4 regions of the Paenibacillus sp. FSL K6-1558 genome follow, and region 3 is predicted to be linked to each of the others. Evidence: riboswitches for the same ligand, from Rfam matches in the RefSeq annotation. Region 3 holds a riboswitch; each other region holds the start of a gene.

Region 1 (6,009 bases), 660 kb from region 3:
TTTTTTTCTGTAGAAATATCGGTTTAGTGATGCTGGTCAAGAATACTGGAGTATTTGGGGTACAACTGGCGGATACAATCTGGGCAGATGTCGTGTGTAAACTCGGCGGAAGTATGTTTTTCCAGATAGCGCTCGACGCTGTTCCATTCGTCTGATTCATCCTTGATATGTTTGCAAACGGCACAAATAGGCAGTAGTCCATGGAGGGTGCGAGCTTCAGTCAAGGCTTGTCGCAGCTGAAGTTCTGTCTTCTTCTGTTCTGTAATATCTGTGTGAGCCACCAAAGCGAGGTTGGTATCCGTCGTAGGTCCGTTCTGTAAGGGAGTAAGTTCTACGCGAAACCATTTCTCTTCGTTGTGTGGTGTAATAACAGAGATATCGTATGTATGAGTTTGGTTAAAAGGAACAACGTTATGCCTCAGGTACCTCGCGAACTTGGTTGGATAGTGGTTTTTCTGTTGTGCTGCCCATGCTTCCATCAGGTGAAGGTAATGATTGTGGCGGCTGGCTGCACGTATGAAAAGTTTATGAAGTCCGTGCTGCCAGGCCCGGTTACAGCTTCGTATCATCCATTGATGATCAATAATGATCAACTGATGATTGGTCGCCTGGAACGATAGGCTTTCCAGGTCGGATGTAATGGTTCCCATGAGAGAAGTCCTCCTTATGATGATGAAAGTGTTCTTATCTCAGTTCCTCTGGTATGTTCAAAATGTCAGCGACCTGATGTCTGAATCGGGTTGCTTTGCGTGTGCCATGAATAAGGTTGGATAGACGGTAGGGCGGAATATCATGTTGTTCGCAAAAGGTTTTTTGATCGACCTGAAGTTCGGTTAGCCGTCGTTTGATAGCCCATCCGAACGGAGTGACTGGTTTCTTCTTGTTCAATAGGGTTCACCCCTGAGTGGATTTTATAGTATTCAGCAGGTCATTCTTCGTGTAAAATAGATAGGAATACGTGCTGTTAGTTACATTATATACGTAAATTCGTCATCTAACAATTAAAAAATACGGAAATAAGTGTATTTTTTGAATTAAAATGACGTAAGTTCGCATTTTGTTGATTGAACAAAATAAAAAAACACGCCAGCAAGGGGAGTTGCGGCGTGTTTTTGGTGTGCTCTGAAAAAGAGGTTTCGAGGAGGAGTGCGGAATTATGCTCTGTAAGCGTGCAGGCCTGCTCCAAGCATGTGGAAGCTGGGGAATAACGACTTCATAGACATGGACGTAGGATGCATGGGTGCATCCGGTGAGGAGGCGCTCACGGTAGTCCATTCATTCTCAAGGTCTGCGGTCAGGCGAGCCAGCAGTTCCCGAGTGGCATTTTCATTTAGGGGGATAACTTTGCAAGCTTCGGATACGCATGCATTCATGGCTGAATGTAAGTAGCCGAGAACCGCCTCTTCGACGGGGATATCGAGGTGGTGGTTGATCCAGGCGTGAACGGTGGGGAGGCAACCAACTGAATTGTATTTTACGAAGATTTGTTCAAGCGGGCTAAGGTCGATCCAAGGATGCAAGGCGCGAGACAGTTTGATTAAACGTTTGCCTATGATTGTTGCTTGCTCTCTAAGTTCAGGAGGGGTTCGCTGTACATGCACAAGTTTGTCGATCAGGGCAATTCGCCAAGTATCCTTATGATCTGTTGCGGTGTAAATCCCCTTGATAGCCATACCTTCTAGACGAACGAGACTGGGGTGTAACTGGCAACGCATAAATGATTCAAGTTCCTCAGCTGTCCGAATAGTGCCTTCCTTGATGTGGGTGTCCATGCCGAAGAAATGGGTGAATCCTCCCACCTGGACAGAGGGATCAAGCAGTTTCGCATAATCGAGTAGCTTATTCCCACGGTTCACGATCATTCGCCTCCTGCGCTTTATTGTGTTATGTTTAATTACATATGATGATCTTTTCTTAAGTTTAATGTGTAAATCCGAATTATATGATATATATATTCACATAAATATCCGTGTTTTGTCAATGATTTATGAGAAAATAAAAAACTTAATTAAATACAATTCATAATTAGTGTTATATAATATAACATTAAAAATTCTATCTGTGTCATATATCCATGTCTAAAATCACTTTGGCCATTTTGCCGAATCAGATTAATGATATGTAATTTTCGAGGAAATATGACTGAATTTTGCAAGAGGTGTGGAATAGGAAGGGGTGAAGAACTGTTATCAATTTAGAGTAAAGCCGGTTGTAGTAAAATGTCATTCATAAAGTCATTCATAAAGTGATTAATAAAGACTTTACTTTTGTTTAAGAATCCGGTATAATCAATTCTGTTGCCGATAATTTACGACATGCGGTCGTGGTGGAATGGCAGACACGCTATCTTGAGGGGGTAGTGGGCGTATGCCCGTGGAGGTTCGAGTCCTCTCGACCGCATCATATGAAGATTTACGAGAGAAGCTTTCCGTGATGGAGAGCTTCTTTTTTTGTTTTCATATAGCAACAAGGACGAATTATTCAGGATGAGGACATGTGTTAAAAGAGAGGACGCAAAAAAGCCGCCCAAAAGCTTGAGCAGTTTCTGGCTCTTTGCTTTATAGGTGGCTTTTTTCGTTTATATGTTTGTTCAAAAGTCTATATTTATTTGTTAATCAGCTTCTGAATATCCTCTTCGATTTTGTCCGGTGTAGTCTGCGGAGCATATCGTTTCACAACTTTACCGTCCTGATCGACAAGGAATTTGGTGAAGTTCCATTTGATGGCTTTGGAACCGAGCAAGCCTGGTGCTTCTTTCGTAATGTGTTGGAAGAGCGGATGAGCGCTTGAACCATTGACGTCAATTTTTTCAAACATCGGGAAGCTTACGCCATAATTCATCTGACAGAATTCAGCAATATCGTCGGAAGATCCTTTTTCCTGCGCGAATTGGTTGCTTGGGAATCCAAGCACTTCAAACGGAGCATCCTGGAATTTATCCTGAAGCTCTTGCAAGCCCTTGAATTGAGGGGTGAGACCGCACTGGCTTGCGGTATTCACAATTAACAACACTTTGCCGCGATATTGGGACATCTCAATCTCTTGTCCGCGAAGGGTGTTTACTTTGTAATCATAGACTGACATGGGGAACGCCTCCATCCTGTTATTCTTAATAAACTTATTATATTTTAAACAATTAAATAATGCAAAACTTATTTGGATTTAGCGTTGTTATAACCATTCGCTTGCTGGACTCCGAAATGGATGAGAAATACATGAATCAATTTTTGTGCGGTTGAGAATTAGGTAGCTTGGAAGAGAAGGATAGCGTATGACCTCATTGTAAGCGTTATTATCAAAGGTTATTGCCGGAAATCTGGCGATTCGGTGATCTGTATGCACTTTACATGATGATGGTACGGGTGTATGATTCATAGCGTAATTTGAATTTTAATTAAATTGTACCTGAAAAACGAAACAAACGATAATATCGATCGGTCTTATACTCAAGATTTACGAACGATGTTTTAATCGCTGAGTTTCCATTCATTGTGGATGGAAAACGGGGGAACCAACAGAATGGGCTGTATGACAGCAGCGGACATTCATGGGGTGAATTTTTCGGTGAAAGCCGGAAATAGGGCGACTCTCGCGCCCGAATCCGTCAGCTAACCTCGTAAGCGTTAAAGGGAGAGGCAACAAACCGCACGCTGGTTCATGGCGATTTCGTCATGGATTATTTAAGAAGCGTTTCGGAGGCCTTGGTCCCCACGCTTCTTTTTTGTTGTCTTTTCACGCCAAGGGAGGAACGAAGAATGGATAAAGAGATGATTTTGGTAACCGCTCCGAATGAAGCAGGACGTAAATTTGTGAAATTGCTGATGTATAAAAAAATGCCATTTGCCGTTCTGACGAACAGTGCTGATGAGGAGCGCAAACTTCGCCGTCTTGGCGTAGAACACGTCATCCGTATGAATACAGCAGCTGCTGAGAAATGGTTTTTGCCGCAAGGCAGTGTAGGCAATGTATTTATTTTTGAGAACAGTCTGAACTTGACATGCCGCTATCTCCAAATTTGTCGCTCTTGGACATCGAAGTCCTTGTGTGTGATCACGGAGCAGAGCCATCCTAAAGGGATTTATCGTGGAATGGGCGCCGATAAAATTGTGTATTCACTGAATGGAGAAGTCGGGTTCCTTCTTAATAGCTGCAATAAACCGGAGGCTGAAGTGAGCAGCTTGTGATTGACATTGATCCAAGGTAAGACGCCTGTTATAATTGCAGGTATAGACTAACGGAATTTGAGGAGACTCATGCTTGTCGTGGGTCTTCTTTTTTTATGGAAACAGTACGGTAGTATAGAAGCGAGGGATAACCTGCAGCTTACGAGGAGGAATCAGCGTGCCGGATATTGCCGGATTGAAGTGGTTGTTTTTTGATGTGGGGGATACGCTGGTGGACGAATGGGAGCCTGTAGATGATATTATTGGGCAGTTCGTTCGGGAAGCGAATGATTATGGCTATCCAGTAAAGATTGAGGCGGTAAGAGAACTGTTTGCTACCTGTTACCGTAATTATGAACAGTGGCCCATGAAAGTGGCCATACGTACATATATTGATGATGAAGATCACCGCATTCAGATTCAGGACAAGCTAAAATTCCATAAAGAATTGGAGCAACCGTTTCCTTCTGCAACCAAGGTGCTTGAACAGCTTTCGCATCACTATCGCATTGGCATCATTGCGAATCAGAGCCCTGGGACTGAAGCAAGGCTGGAGAGTTACGGACTTCGTAAATATGTCCATGTCCTGGCCTGTTCGGCAGAAGAAGGGGTGTCCAAGCCTGATCCGGAGTTGTATGCGGTTGCTCTGAAGCAAGCTGGATGCGAGCCGGAAGAAGCGGTTATGATTGGAGATCGAATTGATAATGATATTATGCCAGCACGTAGTTTAGGCTTACGCACCATTCGTATTTTGCAAGGATACGGAAGGTTTCAGCCAGAGCTCTCGGATGGCGAGCGTGCAGACTGGACGGTGGAGTCCCTAGATGAACTGCTGCCGCTACTCATACCCGATGAGAATGCAGGTAAATCTATATGAGTCTCAGGTTAGATCGTGTGGGGTAGATTAAAGGTATGAGGGTATTAGAGCGTATCACAATAATGATACAAAGAAGGCCGATTTGCGTTGGGATCAATACCAACAGCGAATCGGCCTTTTCATATATAAACTAGAACAGCATGATGGTCTGGATGATTAAATACACATTCAGCACAACGATGATAGCGGCAATAGCCCAAGAGACGATTTTGAGCCACAGTTTGTTTGCAAAAGGCCCCATGCTTTTTTTGTCACTTGTGAACATCACAAGCGGGATGACGGCGAATGGCAGCTGCAGGGACAGGATGACCTGACTCAAGATCAGCAACTCTTCAGTGCCGCGCTCACCGGCAATAGCAGTGACGATAACAGCAGGAATGATCGCAATCAGTCGGGTAACCAGTCTACGCAACCACGCCGGGATACGGATATTCAGGAAGCCTTCCATGACGATCTGTCCTGCAAGCGTGCCTGTAAGGGTTGAGTTCTGACCGGATGCGAGCAAAGCTACGCCGAACAAGACACTGGCGATCGTTGTACCAAGCAGTGGGGTTAGCAGATGATATGCATCGGATATCTCTGCTACCTGTGTCATGCCAGCGCTGTGGAATACAGCTGCAGATACGATCAGGATGGCTGCGTTAATGAACAGAGCTAACGTCAAAGCAATGGTTGAATCCAGTGTGGTGTAGCGGATAGCTTCTCTTTTGCCCTGAGTCGTCTGCTCAATCTGACGGGTCTGCACAATGGATGAATGCAGATACAGATTGTGCGGCATAACGGTAGCTCCGATGATGCCAATGGCGATGTAGAGCATGGCCGGGTTTTGCAAAATTTCGGTGCTAGGAACGAATCCGTGAAGAACACCGCCCATATCCGGTTTCGCCAAAAATAGGTCGATGCCGAAACAAAGAGCAATGGTTGCCATCAGCACGATGACGAGTGTTTCCAGTGCACGGAATCCTTTGT
Region 2 (6,009 bases), 2.3 Mb from region 3:
AAGTTTTGCGAATTCTTATAGCTCCCCAGACTGTAGAGGTCATAGGGCTGGCGTGTCTTTAACACACCATCATGACCCGTGATCACAACGATATCCGGACGAACTTTGGGTAGCAGACGATATAACGTATCAGCCATCGCTGACTCATGTACATACTGCCCTTCTGCAGGAACACGAAGCTGTTCATACAGATTCATACTTTTCTTCAGATAATTCGGGTCGCCATCCAAATGCAGTACCTTACCTGGCATTTCAAAATAGGCGGGTTCTTGCTGTGCAGTCCATTCTTGCATCAGGCCTTCCCGATTACGCTCAGCCTGCTCCATGCGATTCTGCTGCAAGCGTGAGAGCGTCTGATGAGCTTTAATATGTGCCTGGCGTGTCTTAGCGCTCTGTGGTTCATAAGGAACCTGTATCAAATCGTTCACCGGGGAGTCTGCCAGCAACCGGAACTCAGTCCCTTTAATGACCGCAGCGTCCGACTGGAGTCCTTCTACCCGGAAAGTCACATCGCCGCCGTATGACTTCCGAACGACCAAGTCTCCGATATTCATCACCATTATCACCTCTACCCCATCGTATGGGCAGAGACCCGGATTGGTTCATTGAAATTAAAGCTCGCCGCGAACCCCAGCTTCCCACATTACGGTGCTAAGGGTTGCATACTCCTGTAGACTCAATGTCTCACCACGCCGTGAAGGTTGAATACCTGCCTGCTCTAACAGGATGTCTGCCTGTTCTCTGTTCTCCTTGGTGAAGAAACGAGCTTTGAGATTATTGGAGATTGTTTTTCTCCGCTGGGCAAAAGAAGCCTGTACCACCTCGAAATAGTGTGCTTCGTTCGGAACCTGTACTGGTGGGTGCTCACGCACCTTCAGTTTAATTACCGCCGACTCTACATTAGGCTGTGGGATAAATACAGTAGGCGGCACCACACAGACCAGTTCGGGCATACTGTAATACTGCACGGCGATGCTTAGGCTACCATAATCTTTGGAACCTGGTGCAGCCGCCATGCGTTCGGCTACTTCCTTCTGTATCATGACCACAATGCTATCCACTGGCAACTTTTCCTCCAAAAGCTTCATCATGATCGGAGTCGTTACATAATAGGGCAAGTTCGCTACTACACTTACCTTATCAACGGAGGCAAAGTCCGTGGCAAATAGTTCTGCCAAATCCAGCTTGAGTACATCTCCATGGTGAACGCGCACGTTAGGGTATGGTTCCATCACTTCTCCAAGAATCGGTAACAGGCGCTGGTCAATCTCAACCGCTGTAACAGGACCCGCTATACGCGCAAGACGCTCTGTAAGTGCTCCGATACCCGGACCAATCTCCAGCGCTCCCTTGGACTCGTCCAAATCAGCCGCGCCTACGATTTTGTTCAAAATATTTTGATCGATCAAGAAGTTCTGACCCAGACTTTTTTTGAAAGAGAATCCATGCTTTTGAATAATTTCTTTGGTACGTTTGGGTGTTGCTATTTCAATGGTTTGCTCCATATCCTTCATATGCTCACATTCCTTCACGTTCGATTTGCGCTAATGCAGTGGAGAACTCTTCTCTTGTAATCTGAAATACACTCAGCCGTTTATGGAACTGCTTGCCGTTACAATACCCGATACCAAGCAGATTACCCATCTCCATACGTCGTGCGGCTGCTTGCGGGTGTATGATCAATCCTGCTTCAATGAGGTCCTCCCAATCGATTAGACTAGGTGCGCCCTCATAGGATGTGTGTACGCGAGCAAGTGCATGACGAATAGCTTCCGGTGAAGCATTCTCTACTCCGATATCTCCTTTGCGCGTTGCATCCGCCTCTGGAATGAACGCATGTTTGCAACCAGGAACCTTATTGGCAATAATTTTACGGATACGCTCTCCCGCATGATCCGGATCCGTCAGGATAATGACGCCACGTCTCTCTTGAGCAAGTGCAATTCGCTTCAGAATACGCTGATTAATGGCAGAGCCTCCGGTTTCAATCGTATCCGCTTCGACCGCCCGACGAATCGCTACCGTGTCGTCACGACCCTCCACAACAATCACTTCTTTTATCATGTTCCTTTTCTTCCTTTCTAACGCAAAAAGAAGAGGAATATCCTCTTCTCTGCCAAACGGCGGAGGAGACTGAATTCAGACCCCTCCGCCGCATATTCCGCATGAATCATTCATGCAACTATTTTATAGCATTCCCATTTCAAAGTAAAACGATTTTAGTTCGCTTCCGGCTTAACTGGACCAATCACATAGACCGTTTTGCCTTTTTTACGTCCGAAATTCAGGGCGTGCTTCACACTGTCATAATAAACGTCAATTTTGTTGCCTTTAATAGCGCCGCCTGTATCTTCCGCACGACGGAAGCCGAGGCCCTCAATGTATACCCACCAGCCGATTGGAATGACCTTGGGATCAACTGCAATGGTGCGCCCCTCCGTTACACGAGTACCGGAAGCTGTTTTTGTACCAATACCCGGCTCTTCAGAAGAGTAGGCTGTCATCGATACATTTTTCAAAACTTTAGAGTATTTAAAAGAATTCCCGGAGACCGTAATCACCTTGCTGCCCGAGGCAGATGTTTTCTTCGAGTTCGTTGTTACAGCTTTTTTGGTCGTCGAAGTTTTGGCAGATACCAATTGAACCTCAGGTTCCTTCACAACCGGTTTAGCTTTCGTACCTACCGCAATCACTTTATCTACACGATTGGTGGCAACCGTTTTACCTACCACTTTTTTGGAGACGAGTTCTCCATCTTGAAATACCTTTTCGATATGTTGCACAATTGTGCCTTCCTTGCCTTTCACTACAACACGGTTATCTCCTTGGAACAAACTTGGGTCTGCCGTTTTCACAACCTTGTAAGCAATCGGTTGTTTCACATCCACTGTATGCTTTGTTACACGCACTACACGAATCTTCATATCCGCTTTAATTGCGGTTCCGAGCGCTGGATACACTTTATCATGATCTTCAACTTGAATACCTGATTGCTGAATTACACCCTGTACCGATGAATCGGTTGTATAAAGAGTCTTGGTGTCTCCGTCTGCCGTGATTTTAACTGGAACGGCCCGCTCAATAACGATTCGGTCTCCGTCTGTAATCGCCCCATTCATGGGCATGGATACCTTGTCGTGAGGGCTGACTGTGATTGACTGCTCCTCCAGCATTTCCTGAAGCATTCCTGTACGAGTCTCTACCACTTGAGCTTTGCCGTCAATAACCAGTGAAACCTGCTTCCCGGCCTGACCGTAAACGACTAACAAGATCATGATTGCAAGCGCAATTGAGAATATCGCGATCAATGCCATTTGACGCAAGTTCTCATGCTTCCACCGCAACGCGAAAGACTTACTGGATGATCGTGACTCATGGGTCTCTTCTGGTTGGAATATGCCCACTTCTCCGTCCTCCTTCATAGCCTCGCCGTCTAAAGTAATGCATGATGTCTTTGACGCGACTATAACAATTTTTCTACAGAACACAGATCAGAGATAATGACCGGTTCTGCACCATGAACCCCTCTTCGCAACATGATGTCATCCTCCTGAATACATACCGTATGATGACAATATTTCTTTTATTCAAAACAAAAAAAGCCAAAGAAAGAGTGTAAGAGACCCTTTCGTGGCTTCCGAATGATTTTGAATATCGGAAATTCATGCACGAGGTTGCCTCTCTTTTTCCGCTTGCGAGGTTAGCTGTCGGGTTCGGGCGAAAGAGAGCCGCCCTATCTTAGGTCACCCGCTCATGGCGGACGCCCTTGAATTCACCCCGAGACCCAAAGAAGAAATCAAATACGGCTTCGCAGAACATTCCGCTGCTTTTGGGTCAGCGAACGATGCGCACCGGCTAGAATCACCGATGTTTAAGCCCTATTGGTTCCCCCGCTCTCCGTTAACGGAGACTCAGCGAGATTGATTCATGAAAGTAATGTTGTCTCATCGGAAAGTGTCCCTTTGTTCATCCCCCGAACATCTGTCCAATTTTCCGCGCAACAATTCACTGAAAAGATGATATCCTGTTTTGATGCATGTTGTAAAGCACGGATCAAGTACGTTTTTCTAAATATTTGGTTAAAATATTGTAATATTCTGCAATTATTCGAAACAAAGAGCAAATTACCTCTCTGTATCTCCCTTTTTCACCCGATTTACTCGTTTTCTTATCGAATCCCAAATCGTTCCATGGCATTTTTGGTGGTAATTGCAGCAATTTCCTCTACCGAAATGCCTTTAATTTCCGCAGCTACTTCAGCAACCAGACGTACATGCGCTGTCTCATTTCGTTTTCCACGATAAGGATGCGGTGTAAGATACGGGGAGTCCGTTTCTAAGAAAAATCGATCCATCGGAACCTTGGCGAGCACCTCTTTCGGTTGCTTGGCATTTTTGAAAGTGACCGGTCCTCCGAAGGACAGATGGAACCCTAAATCCAGACACATTTTCGCCGTTTCCCAGCTACCAGAGAAAGAATGCATCACACCTCCAACCTCACCAGCCTTCTCCTCACGTAAAATACGCACAATGTCCTCATGAGCATCCCGATTATGGATGACGATAGGCATACTCAATTCACGTGCCAATGCAATTTGTTGTCGTAATACGCGGTGCTGTACCTCCTTAGGGGAAGTGTCCCAATGATAGTCTAGACCGATTTCGCCAATTGCTACCACTTTCTCATGTTTGCACAATGATGCAATCCATTCGAGATCTCCCTCTTGCATCGTAATGGCATCCACCGGGTGCCAGCCTACAGCTGCGTGGATAAAATCATACGTTTCGGCCAGTTTGATCGTTGTTGGAATCGTCTCCCGATTAAAGCCGATATTAATCATGCGAGTAACTCCGGCCTGAACGGCCCGTTTAATCATGTCCTCTCGGTCTTCGTCGAATTGTGGTGCATCCAGATGAGTATGTGTGTCGAATAACATGCTTTCTCGTTCTCCCTTCATGTCGAAAGTCAAATGCCGATGATTTTTTCATGGGAACTCCTCTTATTCTTGTACAGGAATTCTTGCGTTTGAATTTCAAATTTATTTTTTTGCATCATTAAATGATTGGGACAAGCATCAATTTCAGTATTTTCAGTTTTAGCACTCAAGCTACTATATATAGAAGGAAAATAAAAAGTCAAATCAACATCTTGCAAGAAAAGGCGTTAGAAACTGTATAATTACTCACTCGAATTACAAAATTATGTCGATCTACACATCCTCCCCATTAAAGCAGATTACTGTATCATGTAAAATAGCTCTCTTAGAAAGTCTTTTGATATCAAAATGTTTCACCCTGCTGCATCGACTCAAGCTTATAGAAAATAGGGGCGTATATGGGACGGTAATTCATGAAGGATGGCATCCACCTTGTTTTGCGGATAGTACAGATGATGTTTGCCCAGATGAAGTCCACTGATGGAACGAACAATATCAGAAACTTCTGACAGCTCATGCAACTTGTCCTGCCGATCGAGCAGAAGAATTTGCTTATCTGTGGATTGATCTGGACGAAACACATCATACGGATTATCCGTCGGAAAATCAATTTCAAGATCGTACTCGGGATTCAATCCTGCTTGTACAAATGCTTCCCGAATCTCTTCAATGATGTCCAAGTCGATCTGTTCAAGTTCCACATACTTATATAACCTGCGATCCATAAAACGTTCGCACAACTCGCTTAGAACAGAATCGTCCTCCTTACGCCACTGCATAAAGGCTGTTTGAATTAACGATTCATCAAGCTGCAGATATTCATGAACTGAAATTTCTCCTTCAAACAGTTTGGGCAGTGGCTCTACCATGAAACGGTATGGAAAGCCTTGCTTCACAAGTTCTTTTGCCCGCTTAAAGATTTGTCGCAATATAATCTCGGAGCTACGCGTCACAGGATGGAAGTAAATCTGCCAATACATCTGGTATCGTGACATCAGATAGTCTTCCACAGCATGCATACCAGACTCTTTAACTACAATTCGTCCATGAAATGGACGCAGCATGCGCAGAAT
Region 3 (6,009 bases):
TTGTTGGACATGCGGGTACCATAGTACAAGTTATGCTTGACCAATGAAAGTCATGACTGCAGGATCGGCTAACGACTCTGAATTATCAGGTTCTGTGGACTTAGGGTTGATTTCGCTTGAACTTGTAGCTGGATATATGATACTTTATACCTCATAGGATAGGCTTGGGAGGTCAAATCATGGACGTATTAAAACAACGAATTTTACAAGAGGGTGTCGTCATCTCGGATCAGGTATTGAAACTGGATGGTCTTCTGAACCATCAGATTGATCCTGCATTAACGATGGAGATGGGACGGGAGTTTGCTGCTCGTTTTCGCGAGAGTGGAGTTACTCGGGTGATTACGGTGGAATCATCAGGGATTCCGGTTGCTTTTGCCGCAGCACATGAACTGGGAGTACCTTTGGTATTTGCCCGCCGCAAAAAAACGCTTCTGGCCGATCCTGATGCCTACTGCGAACGTGTACCATCCTTTACGAAAGGAATCGTAACGGATATTATGGTGTCTCGCGAATACATTCATGAAAATGACCGCATTTTGTTCATTGATGACATTATTGCAAACGGAGATGCAGCCCGCGGCGTAATTAAAATTATTGAGCGTTCCGGCGCAGAACTTGTGGGATTTGGTGTTGTGGTGGAGAAGAGCTTCCAGGCTGGTGCTCGCACCATCCGTGAACAAGGGATTCCAGTAGAAGCTCTTGTACGCATTCGTTCACTGAATAATGGCACCGTGCAATTCGACGATAATGAAATGTGACTTTTTGAAGGAAATTGGGCCTAATTTTTGAAGTATGACTTTGCATGGCCTTAGATTTCCTTTATAATGGGGTTATGTTAGGGAGAGGAGGCAACACCATGGGGAACCAACCGGCAACAGAACAATTCTTTATTGATAAGCTGGCGGAATCGAAAGTTCATTTTGAACGTGCCCTGGATTGTAAACATACGGAATTCGATGACCTTTATCCCTATATGATTGAACATCCTCAATTTTTCTGGTACAAACGCTATGTTGCCTGGTCAGAATTACTGACGATTGTAGGCTTGTGTGAAGAGTTGTCCTTCTCTTGGAAAGAACAATTTACACCGCACCAAGTAGAGTACCTTGAAGAACGTGTGATGTCCGCCAAAGTGCTTGATTTTTGGTTCGAGAAGAACGACAGCAAAGAGCACGCGCAGCGGTAACTCTCAGTCGGGACATTTTTTTCGAATGACATGACAGTCCAATACAGTCACGTGAGACCTAAATGACTTTTCATTTAGGTCTCTTTTTGTAAAGAAATTTGAGTATAGGAGTTATGACATGATTAGTGATACAGAATTGGATGCCCTGCGTTTGTCAGGGGAGAAGGTAAGAGTAGTGCGGGATGAACTGGAGTCTAATGATGTAACGGGCATCGTGGTAGCCTGGGATGATGAGCAAGTACTTATTCGCAGGCAAAATCGCCGTGTTGTGAAGCTGGATCGGTCTTACCGTTATCAGCTGTTCAGTGAGCCTCGTCAAAGTGTTTTAAGTGAATAAATGACATGAGTGCTTAGCTTAACGGATTCACGTTACCGGAAAGCTCCTTCAAAGAGAATGTCTGCTACACCAAATGTTTGGAATTACCATCAGGATCAGGCATATTTGCGACGCACGCGAGAGAAGATAGGTACAGTGGAACAATTCGCTGTATTTACAGCCGAAAGGGTGTGTTGCAAGTCATGACATTGATGAATGATAAAGTTCATGCGTATAAGGATCAGATTGGCGCATTAAGCGACGTTCTCCCGGATGTGGTGAAATCATATCATGAGTTTACGGGAGAGTGCTTCCAGCCGGGTGTGCTTGACGCCAAAACCAAGCAGTTAATTGCGCTAGGTATCGGTTTGTTTGCTAATAACGAAGTGTGCACGTTCTATCATGTGGAGGAAGCCCGGTCCAAGGGAGCGACCGATCAGGAGATCATGGAGACGGTAGCTGTTGCTGGTGCAGTGGGCGGCGGACATGCTCTGTCACAGGGAGCAATGAGGGTGCAGAAGGCGCTCCATTAGTGAATGAAGTAAAACAAAAATTAACAAGGTCATACACCTCTTTAATAGAGGCGTATGACCTTGTTTTTTTATAGCTCATCTTTACTTTCTTTACTGTAAGGAGGTAGCCAAAGGCTACTCCCCGTTCTTTAAATTCAATTAAAGTTTACCCAACATTTTGTTATACATAAATTGACCTGTCACCCGTCTTGCGGTTACATAACGATCACTGAAATACGGATTGGACAACTTGGTGATGCTGACACCTTTGCTGCTGGAGGCATGTGCGAATTGACCTCCACCGATGTATACTCCTGTATGTGAGATGCCTCTACCTGTTGTGTTGAAGAAGACCAGATCTCCTGTACGAATGCTTGCTTTGGAGACAGGTGTTCCGGCTTTCGCTTGTTGTTGCGACGTGCGAGGGAGCTCAATGCTATATTTGTTGAAAAGATATCTCATAAACCCGGAACAATCGAAGCCAGCCATGGTTGTGCCGCCCCATTTGTACGGGATGCCTGTCATATTGTTAACCATCGTATTAATTGTGCTTGCCTCTGTGCTTGTTGCCCCGGATGTAAATAGTACAGCAGCCCCAAAAATGGAAATAATCAGTTTTTTCAAAATCAATGTTCTCCCTTCGATGCCTACGGAGTTAGCTAAGGGTTCGGTAGAAGGTTCCCTATATTTCCTATGTATAAGAATAATTCACCCAAAATGGTTCCCCCGTTTTCAATCCTGAAACTCGGCAAATGAATAATTAAGTTTTTGTAACTATTTGAAACTATATTGCATAAATGCGTAATTGTCAAACCTGTTTAAAGGTGTTCATTTAGCCTCAATGTTAGCGGAATTATCGATTTTAGTTATCATTTTGTTGAAATTAGGGAGTTAAAGATTACAAAAAAGTCATTTGTGTTTCATATGAGAGAACTTGGATAATAAACAAGATTGTTATGAGCTAAAAAGGAAACCATTCTGTTTAACAAATTTTTTTGGTTTGTTGCATATATTGACAAAAATATATTTATTGCATATTATAACCATATTAAATACATAATTTGTATTTAAATTGTTTTCATTGGAATATATGTGATAAAGGTAATCAAATTTGTGAATGGGGGAGAGTGTTGTCGAGTGAAAGCAAAAAAATTAGTAACATTTGTACTGGCGTGTTCTATGGTATTCTCCGTAGCGGGAATGGCTATCCTTCCTGTACCGACCGTATCGGCAGCTGATGCTTCCGGTACAACGGCGAGTATGTCCGATATCTTAAAGAATCAGCGCCCTGATGGAGGCTGGAGAAAAGATTACAGTCAGACGTCAGGTGAATGGGCCAAATCAACGATCGATAACAAAGCTACATACTCAGAAATCAGAAGGCTAGCAAGTGAATTCAAAAAAACAAATGATCCGCGATACTCTGCTGCAGCGGTCAAGGGCATCAACTTTTTGCTTAATATGCAGTATTCCAATGGCGGTTGGCCTCAAGTCTATCAAAGTTCCGGCTATCATAAACATATTACCTATAATGATGATGCGATGATTAATGTGATGTACATGCTTGATGAAGTCGCAGGACGTAAGGGGAACTTCTCCTTTATCGACAGTTCTCTTGCAAATCGCAGTAAAAATGCAGTTTCCAAAGGAGTCGATGCTATCCTGAATACCCAGGTGGTATCCGGTGGGAAGTTAACGGCCTGGGGACAACAGCATGATTCCAGTTCACTTAGACCTGCGGGAGCCAGAATCTATGAAGTGCCTTCATTAACGGCAGGTGAAAGCGTGAACATTGTGAAGTTTCTGAAAACGAGACCGGCTAATTCAAGAATCACTGCATCTATCAAAGGTGCCGAAGCCTGGTTTAATAAAGTGAAAATTACAGGATATCGGTATGAGAGAGCGAATGGGGATAGCCGAATTATTGCTGATTCCAGTGCATCACCGATTTGGGCACGTTTCTATGAACTCGGTACGGACAAACCGATCTTTGTGGGACGTGATGGCGTTGTGAAATATAAGCTGAGCGATATAGAAAAGGAAAGAAGAGGCGGTTATGCATGGTACGGCAACTGGCCGTCCAAGCTATAGAAAATTGTTTATTTAACCAATTTTCTAATAAGTCCACTACTTACGGATATATAAGCTTAATCTGAAGCAGGCCTGATAAGTGCGAATCGGATACATATCTGTTTCGCACTTATTTGGTGATGAATAGATGTGTTGACATGTTAAACTACGCGTGGTATATTAATTCTTGTCGCCGATATTAGTTGGAAAGATACAATATATGCGGTCGTGGCGGAATTGGCAGACGCGCACGGTTCAGGTCCGTGTGGGCTAACCCCCCGTGGAGGTTCGAGTCCTCTCGACCGCATTAGATAGAAAAAGACCTCTTAGCAATAGCCTAAGAGGTCTTTTTCTATCTAATGATATAAAGAACAATCAACAGTCTTTAATTACAGTATTGTCTCAAAATAGACGAGTAGAGCAACTTAGGTCTATTCCACATGGGAGCTTGGCTACTTTTTGCCCAGCTAAAAAAGAAAAAGGTTTAGAATCAGATAACTTATGATGCTGCTGTCACCGTAATGTTATCAATGTTGGGTCCCTCTGTACCTGTTGTTACGATTCGGAGTGTATTCGTACCTGAATTCATAGGTACTTGAATTGTTTTTTCACCCCAAGTAGACCAGCTTCCTGTTTGAGTAAAGGGCTCATTACTGAGTACTTTTGTGCCATTAACATAAATATCTAGAGTCCGCGTACCACTTTCCAAAGCGTAACGAAACTTTACATTTTTGGTGCCTGTGATTGTGTTATTGATATCATTCCATTGGATTGCGGAGCCTGTATAAGCGTTGAAGTTAACATATCCAGAACCGGTGAAGCCCGGATAAGCTGTTTCAATGACTGCATCCGTAAGTGTTGTTCCTGTTTCGGCCTCATATGTGGTGCCCGTGCCTACATTGCCGCCACCGTTGCCGCCAGTAATATTAGCAACAAATGTTGTTACACTCTGTGCTGGGAGTTGAGCTGTGAATGCGCCATTGGAAACGTTAATTGGTGCAAGACTTGCCAGATTACGACTGCTGTCTGTTACATACGAAGATACAGTGGATGCATTGCCATTTTGCAACACAAAGCGTTGACTTTTTGCCGAAGTGCTACGGTTAATGGCTACGATGACGACCTTGTTATCACCTTTGTAAGCGGACACGTAAGTATTTGTATCCGGATTTTTGGAAGCATCTACTCTGACATAGCCTGGGCGAACAAATTTGGAGAAATGGGCCATATTGTATCCGCGCTTACTGATTGTACCGTCTTCCTTCATTGGTCCATATTGCCTGCGGATATACCACCATACATAGGCTTGGAAGTCGCCTTCAACCATGGCATTATGCATGTGGTAGGAGACGTCTAAGGCTTCCGGCCAGCGGTCAGCGGAATTGTTGTCACTGTTTGGATAGTACACTTCGGTCATCCAAAGCTCTTTGCCAGCTCCTTTCTGTTTGAAAAGAGGATAAGCAAAATTGTTGACCTGTGTTCCATACAAATGCGCTCCCAAAATGTCCATGTTAGCAAGTGCTTGTGGATCATTCAGGATTGGGTCGGATATGTTTTTCAGGTATTGGAAGGATTCTGGAGCCATGACTTTGGTACCTTGGATGCTACCTGCATTTTCTTTCATGAAACGCAGGATTTCCTGTGGAGTCCACCAGGTCCAGTCATGGGCATAATCCGGTTCATTTTGAACGGATATGGCATACAGATTCACGCCGTTATTTTTCATAAATGTTACAAAGTCATTCAGATGTTGTGCGTAAGCAGCGTATTTGTCATAACGTAACCGCTTAGCATTGGTATCACCATTTCGATTAAACGTCTCAACCATGCTGCTTGGAGGGTTCCAAGGCGAGGCAAAAACGATAGCTCCCTTTTCAATCGCACGTTTGGCTGTAGCAACTTCAAGAGCCCAATTATTGGGG
Region 4 (6,009 bases), 2.2 Mb from region 3:
TACCCGACTCTTATTACAGCCTTTGGGGCCGATGACACAACACCGGGTTACGATCTGGAACGCACCGTTGTTCATGAAATTGGACATCAATACTTCTACGGCATGGTTGCGAGCAATGAGTTTGAGGAGGCCTGGCTGGATGAAGGGTTCACCTCCTATGCAGAAGATAAACTGATGGAACAGGAATACGGATTGATTCCGAATCTACCGGTACAATCAGGTCTGATCACATCTCCGGCTCCTCTAACACAGCCCTCGTGGAAGTTTGACTCACAGAATCAATATGCTTCCAACGTGTACACAAGGGGCAAACTGGTGCTACTCGGCATTGAACAGCAAGTCGGAGCGAAGACCATGGAACGAATCCTTTCGACGTATGTAAAAAAATATCGTTTTAAACATCCTGCAACGGGTGATTTTCAAAAGGTGGTTGAGCAAGTCACCCGCACCTCCTGGGCGGATTACTTTGACCAATATGTCTACCGGAACGGCATGGCCGATTTTGCTGTAGAGAAGATCAACGTTTCTTCTATAGAGAAGGACGGCAAAAAAATGTACGAGTCCTCTGTCACCATTATCAAAAAAGGCAGTGACTTTCCCAAGGTTCCTGTTCGGATTGCGTTTGAGGACGGCCATATCGTAACCAAACACTGGGATGGCCGCGAGGAGCGCGTCACCTATAAACTGACATATACATCTCCTGTCACCTGGGCCATGACTGACCCTTTGTATGACATCGTGCTCGAAAATCGCCATATGAACAATTTCCTGAGAACCGGACTGGACGAGCAAGTCAAATCCCGCTGGAACATGAGTGCTACGAAACTAATTGAAGCCATATTCGGAGGTCTGTCATGGTGAGGTGGAGACAGTGAAAGCAAAAATTCGTGAAGGCTGGTTTCTTGTCCGTCAGCATATGTTTATTGCCGCACTCTTGTTTATCTATCAATTAACTTGGGGTTATTTCATCTACCGGTTGGTTCAATCGGCTGTCGTTCCTCTATTACTACGTTATCCAACGGATGATGTCGGCGAGCTAAGCACACTTTTATTTAAAATGGAAAGCCAGCTCAGCCTGTCCGGTCCGGAGGTCCAGCGTTATCTGTGGATTTTGGGCGGCATGTTATTGCTTCGCCTGCTGATCAGTCCACTTATTCAGGCCGGGTTACTCTACTCCCTGCAACATTATCAATCTACTGAAGAACGCATTCCTTTTATTCGGGGCATCAAAACGTTATGGAAACCCATGATATTGCTACACACGATACGTACCTTTCTCATGTTCTTGCCTGCATACTGGCTTCTGCCCAAATTGTTTTCTACAATAATGGACAGTTTTCATTCTCTTCATTTATTACTTCCCGGCATTCCATATGTAGCAGGCTGGATTATTTATGGCTGGATTGTACATCATGCAGTGCTCTACATGCAGTTTGGTATTTCTGACCCGGAAGCAGAAGGGCGAATTCACGGGACGCTCAAGGGACTGTGGATTGCTGTGCGCCGCATCTTTGCTGTCATCGGCATTGCGCTGGTGCTGGGAGTTGTGCATTTAGTGGTCTTTGGTGCATTCACTTCCGCTTCCTGGTTCTTGACAGGACTATCCGGATTAATCCTGCAACAATCCTATCCGCTTGCTCGAAGCCTACTCAGTATGTGGAAAGTATGTAGTCATTTCCGTTTATGGCAGTCCACATCTACCAGACATGAAAATCATATACGTTGAACTAAAATGTTACACGCCGTCTGAGATCGCTTTCAAAAATAAAGAAATGTTACCATCTTATATTAAACATTTCATTGGTTATTACGTATAAATACGCAAACCTCGACCTTTCCCCGTCAAAGGTCGAGGTTTTTTTTGTTAATTTTACTGCTAAACGTTGCCAAAGTACTAAGCCTCTGGTACAATAAGCGCAGTGAGTTTTTAGTAACAACTTTGTAATCTTTAAATCCTTATTTGTAACAACTTTAAATTAAATCCTTAAAATTAAATTTTCTTTTCATTTTTCAGGTGCATAACTAGCATAGCCAAATTCCTGGCACCTGGGAAGCGGGGGAACCAGTTATGGGTGAATTGATCTTGAAACAGAGGGATCATAGGGGACCTTCAACCGAATCCTTAAGCTAACCTCGCAGGCGTTGGAAGGGGTATATCACTTGTTTAAGAAGAAACTGACCGCAGCAGTACTTAGCCTCACATTTGCATTATCACTTGGAGCAGGCAGCGCATTTGCAGATTCTAAGATGGATAAAGTAATTGATTCAGCAATGGGAACTACATACAAAAGCGGAGGAACAACGCTTGACGGTTTTGACTGCTCCGGATTCACACGGTATGTATTCGACAAATTAGGTATTGATTTGGCTCGTCAATCTAGCTCCCAATACGACATGGGTGATTCCGTATCTCGCATGGAGATGAGACCTGGAGATCTGGTGTTCTTCAACACAACAGGTAAAGGTATATCACACGTAGGCATTTTTGTAGGAAGTGGCAAGTTTGCACATTCTTCTTCTTCCAAAGGTGTAACGATCAGCTCTTTGAGTGAGAACTACTGGGCTAACCGCTACGTTGGCGCTAAACGGATCATGAGCACGGACGATTATGAGTCACTGGCCCTTGACTAGGTACAAGCTGTAATCAACATGATGTTGGAACCATGTAACTCTACTGTAACGAAATACGAAGTATAAACAGAACCGCCCGGTACATTCTCCGCAGGAATGTATCCGGCGGTTTTTTTATGCTTTCTGACTCTGTGTAGTTCCCGATGTTGCAAGTCATGGTGTGTATGTGAACTAACACGTTCGCCTGCTTTCGTTTGTCCGTGCCCTTATCATGTTTTTACCCAGCCTGTTATAATATAAACGGAATGATCACGACTTTTGTTTCAATTTTTATTTGATCATATGAAGACTTGCCTAATACACAGCTCTTTTGTAGAGTGAACAATGATACGGATATTGAAGAAAGGAGCATGCACTGTTATATGAAGAATGAAGCCTCTTTGATACTTCATGTTGTACCGATGCAAGAAGAACATGCTGAACTTATATGTGGCTGGAAATACGCCCCACCTTACAATATCTATAGCTGGCTTCCTTGGGAACAGATGAAAGTACTCGAAGTCGAGTTCGGTGATGCACAGCTCAGACAACAACAATATGCCATTATCCTGGATCAACATGACCAGGTTTATGGGTTTGCACAATATTTTCCGCTCCAGCATGTCACACGAATCGGTCTCGGTATGCGCCCCGATCTGTGTGGTCAAGGTCTTGGTAAAGCATTCGTTACTGCGATTGTACAAGAGGCCATCCGCCGCAATCCATCCAATGAGATTGATCTTGAAGTGCTCACTTGGAATAACCGTGCCATTCAGGTATATCTGAAGAGCGGATTTGTCATCCAGGATACATATGAACGCCAAACTCCTAGTGGTTTAAAGCCCTTCCATTGCATGGTTTATGAAGGCCCAAGAGAGTAAACTCACGATTAAATGGTTTCAATTTGTCTCTCTTTTGTGATTAGTTCAAAAAATTACCACAAAATGCTATGATGTAACGACGGCTTCCGTTATAATGATAGGGATTAGTTTGAGTTAGATGATCTTTCATTCTGGAGGGGACATAAGGGATGCACAAATGGATCATGAGCGGGGTATTTTTTGCAGCATGTGCTTTAGCTATTGTTTTAATGTTTACGCTTCCAGGTAAAGAGGAAGTGGAGCAGGAAGCCAAACCAAGCATGCCTGAAGTGGCTATGGATGCTGGACAGGCTGAGACGTTAGTGAAAGCCAACTGCATTTCCTGTCACGGCGATCAGCTTCAAGGTGGCGTAGGCCCAGCTCTTGCAAACATCGGTAGTAAGGATGATGTGGAGAAAATCTATTCCACCATTGTCAAAGGTAAAGGTGGCATGCCTTCTTTCAAAGGCAGACTGCAGGACGAGGAAATTGCCCACATCGCGATGTGGCTGGCAGAGAAGAAATAAGCATTTTTGCGCGCAAGGCATCAAAGAGGCTCTCCATCCTCCCGTTAGGGAGGCAAGAGCCTCTTTTGGTATGCATGACAAACATCATCCTGCAGACGACGTTGGTGCAGATTATTATGTTCTCATTTTCTCAAAAGCTTCGTTGTACTGCTCTGCTTCTTTGATGTCTACCGATGTAATGCCACCTGCATCCCAAGACGTAAGACGCAGTGTAACCGTTGTATAATCAATAGTAATAAAAGGGTGATGATTGAATGCTTCCGAAATCGCAGCGACTTCATCCACAAAAGCAATCCCTTTCATATAGTTAGAAAACACAAATTTGCGGACAATCCACCGTCCCTCTTCCAGCTCCCAGCCTTCCAGCCTTCCCAGATGAGCTTCGACTTCCTCTTGCGTAAAAACCATGCGTTATCTTCCTCCCCATATGATGAGACATCGCGGACTTACATCCACATGACCATCGGCACCTTTACATGCTGCCCATACAGCCTAAAAGGCAGGCCACCGCCCAGCGGCGCCTTTTTCATGAGTATCATCTTACCACGTCAAAGCACCAAAATCCATAGAACAGATGGCTCAGTGCCTTGAAGCGCAAGGTTTTATCGTTACTACACATGTTAAATTAGAGGTACAAAGGTTAGCTCTTCTTCTCCAATCAAAATATGGATCCGGTGTTGGTCTTTGTCATGGATCACCACACCGCTCCCAACCGGAATGACGGATTCCTCTCCAAGCGCGTAGAACAAGTCCTCCGCCAGCGCTTCGTCCACCTCAAGCTGTCCCGGTTCCCCTAGTCTCCCCCACTCTTCCGCATCCATTTCAAAGAAAACATAGCGATCCGGTATGCGTCCTATGGCCACTGTTAAATCTGTCAATATTCCTTCATAATCACGTCCATGCTTTACGCCCATTGACTTCTCACTCCCACTCACCTTGTAAAAGGCGGATTTGATCTTATTATACCTGAAAATAACCCTTAAAAAAAAAGCCCATCTGGTCGATAAATACTATACATGACCGTTTCATTCGTTTTCGGTAGCCATGGAGGTTGCCAGACATGCAACGGATTGCAGCAGAACCTTCGTCTGGAAGCCCGAATTCTGCCGCCTGAAAGGATTCAATTTTATCTCATGGATGAGGTGTATGATGGAAATTTCAACGATTATCGGACTAGTTTTGGGGTTAGTCTCCCTTGTACTCGGTATGTTTTTGAAGGGTGCTCCGCTGATCAACCTCGTTAATAACCCGGCAGCATACGTTATTATCTTCGTTGGTACGGCAGGAACCATCTTTATGGCGTTTCCTATGTCTGAAGTTAAGAAGATCCCGAAGTTATTCGGTATCCTTTTCAAGAAGCAAGAACTGATTGACCGCGTTTCTCTAATTGGCACATTTATGGACTGGGCTTCCACTACCCGTCGTGAAGGTTTGCTCGCTCTGGAATCAAAAGTAGAAGAGATTGATGATCAGTTCCTTCGCAGCGGTATGCGGATGATTATTGACGGTAACGACCAGGAATTCGTCAGTGATGTACTGATGGAAGATATTCATGCGACCGAAGAACGACATCGCGGCGGCGCACTGATCTTCGCTCAAGCGGGGATGTATGCACCAACCCTCGGGGTTCTAGGGGCTGTCGTAGGCCTGATTGCGGCACTCGCCGACCTCAGTGACATGGAGAAGCTCTCTCATGCGATTGCAGCGGCATTTATCGCAACCCTTCTGGGTATCTTCAGTGGTTACGTGTTATGGCACCCGATGTCCAACAAGCTGAAGCGGATGTCCAAGAAAGAGATGGAAATCAAGTTGATGATGGTTGAAGGACTCTTGTCTATTCAATCTGGCGTATCTACTATTGCCATCAACCAAAAGTTATCCGTATTCCTGACACCTTCCGAACGTAAACAACTGGAAGAGAAGGAGGGATCATCAGGTGAAAAAGGGTAAAAAACACGAACCGCATGAGGAGCATATTGATGAAAGTTGGTTGCTTCCCTATTCCGACTTAA

The links. Region 3 has a riboswitch for cyclic di-AMP ahead of MHI38_RS26445 (C40 family peptidase). Riboswitches for the same ligand answer to the same signal wherever they lie in the genome.
Region 1: it holds a riboswitch for cyclic di-AMP, as region 3 does, so the genes downstream of both, MHI38_RS23260 (hypothetical protein) here and MHI38_RS26445 (C40 family peptidase) in region 3, are expected to answer to the same signal.
Region 2: it holds a riboswitch for cyclic di-AMP, as region 3 does, so the genes downstream of both, MHI38_RS16425 (3D domain-containing protein) here and MHI38_RS26445 (C40 family peptidase) in region 3, are expected to answer to the same signal.
Region 4: it holds a riboswitch for cyclic di-AMP, as region 3 does, so the genes downstream of both, MHI38_RS16795 (C40 family peptidase) here and MHI38_RS26445 (C40 family peptidase) in region 3, are expected to answer to the same signal.

Annotation. Positions count from the first base shown of each region.
Region 1 covers NZ_JBBOCV010000001.1:5,406,001-5,412,009, forward strand. The annotation lists gene MHI38_RS23235 (hypothetical protein) at 24-650, opposite strand; gene MHI38_RS23240 (Rha family transcriptional regulator) at 685-888, opposite strand; gene MHI38_RS23245 (urease accessory protein UreF) at 1,155-1,856, opposite strand; tRNA gene MHI38_RS23250 (tRNA-Leu) at 2,318-2,400, shown strand; gene MHI38_RS23255 (glutathione peroxidase) at 2,605-3,084, opposite strand; cyclic di-AMP (ydaO/yuaA leader) riboswitch at 3,463-3,638, shown strand; gene MHI38_RS23260 (hypothetical protein) at 3,756-4,184, shown strand; gene MHI38_RS23265 (HAD-IA family hydrolase) at 4,342-5,040, shown strand; gene MHI38_RS23270 (Nramp family divalent metal transporter) at 5,171-6,009, opposite strand, start outside.
Region 2 covers NZ_JBBOCV010000001.1:3,815,851-3,821,859, reverse strand. The annotation lists gene yabG (sporulation peptidase YabG) at 1-554, opposite strand, end outside; gene rsmA (16S rRNA (adenine(1518)-N(6)/adenine(1519)-N(6))-dimethyltransferase RsmA) at 612-1,514, opposite strand; gene rnmV (ribonuclease M5) at 1,519-2,064, opposite strand; gene MHI38_RS16425 (3D domain-containing protein) at 2,220-3,404, opposite strand; cyclic di-AMP (ydaO/yuaA leader) riboswitch at 3,674-3,927, opposite strand; gene MHI38_RS16420 (TatD family hydrolase) at 4,169-4,936, opposite strand; gene MHI38_RS16415 (HD domain-containing protein) at 5,314-6,009, opposite strand, start outside.
Region 3 covers NZ_JBBOCV010000001.1:6,069,784-6,075,792, forward strand. The annotation lists gene MHI38_RS26425 (xanthine phosphoribosyltransferase) at 180-761, shown strand; gene MHI38_RS26430 (hypothetical protein) at 860-1,189, shown strand; gene MHI38_RS26435 (hypothetical protein) at 1,308-1,526, shown strand; gene MHI38_RS26440 (carboxymuconolactone decarboxylase family protein) at 1,709-2,038, shown strand; gene MHI38_RS26445 (C40 family peptidase) at 2,177-2,641, opposite strand; cyclic di-AMP (ydaO/yuaA leader) riboswitch at 2,647-2,778, opposite strand; gene pelA (pectate lyase) at 3,155-4,108, shown strand; tRNA gene MHI38_RS26455 (tRNA-Leu) at 4,310-4,394, shown strand; gene MHI38_RS26460 (carbohydrate-binding protein) at 4,587-6,009, opposite strand, start outside.
Region 4 covers NZ_JBBOCV010000001.1:3,891,234-3,897,242, reverse strand. The annotation lists gene MHI38_RS16805 (M1 family metallopeptidase) at 1-861, shown strand, start outside; gene MHI38_RS16800 (hypothetical protein) at 872-1,726, shown strand; cyclic di-AMP (ydaO/yuaA leader) riboswitch at 2,020-2,157, shown strand; gene MHI38_RS16795 (C40 family peptidase) at 2,161-2,631, shown strand; gene MHI38_RS16790 (GNAT family N-acetyltransferase) at 2,994-3,491, shown strand; gene MHI38_RS16785 (c-type cytochrome) at 3,641-3,997, shown strand; gene MHI38_RS16780 (4a-hydroxytetrahydrobiopterin dehydratase) at 4,112-4,405, opposite strand; gene MHI38_RS16775 (hypothetical protein) at 4,618-4,911, opposite strand; gene motA (flagellar motor stator protein MotA) at 5,147-5,947, shown strand; gene motB (flagellar motor protein MotB) at 5,934-6,009, shown strand, end outside.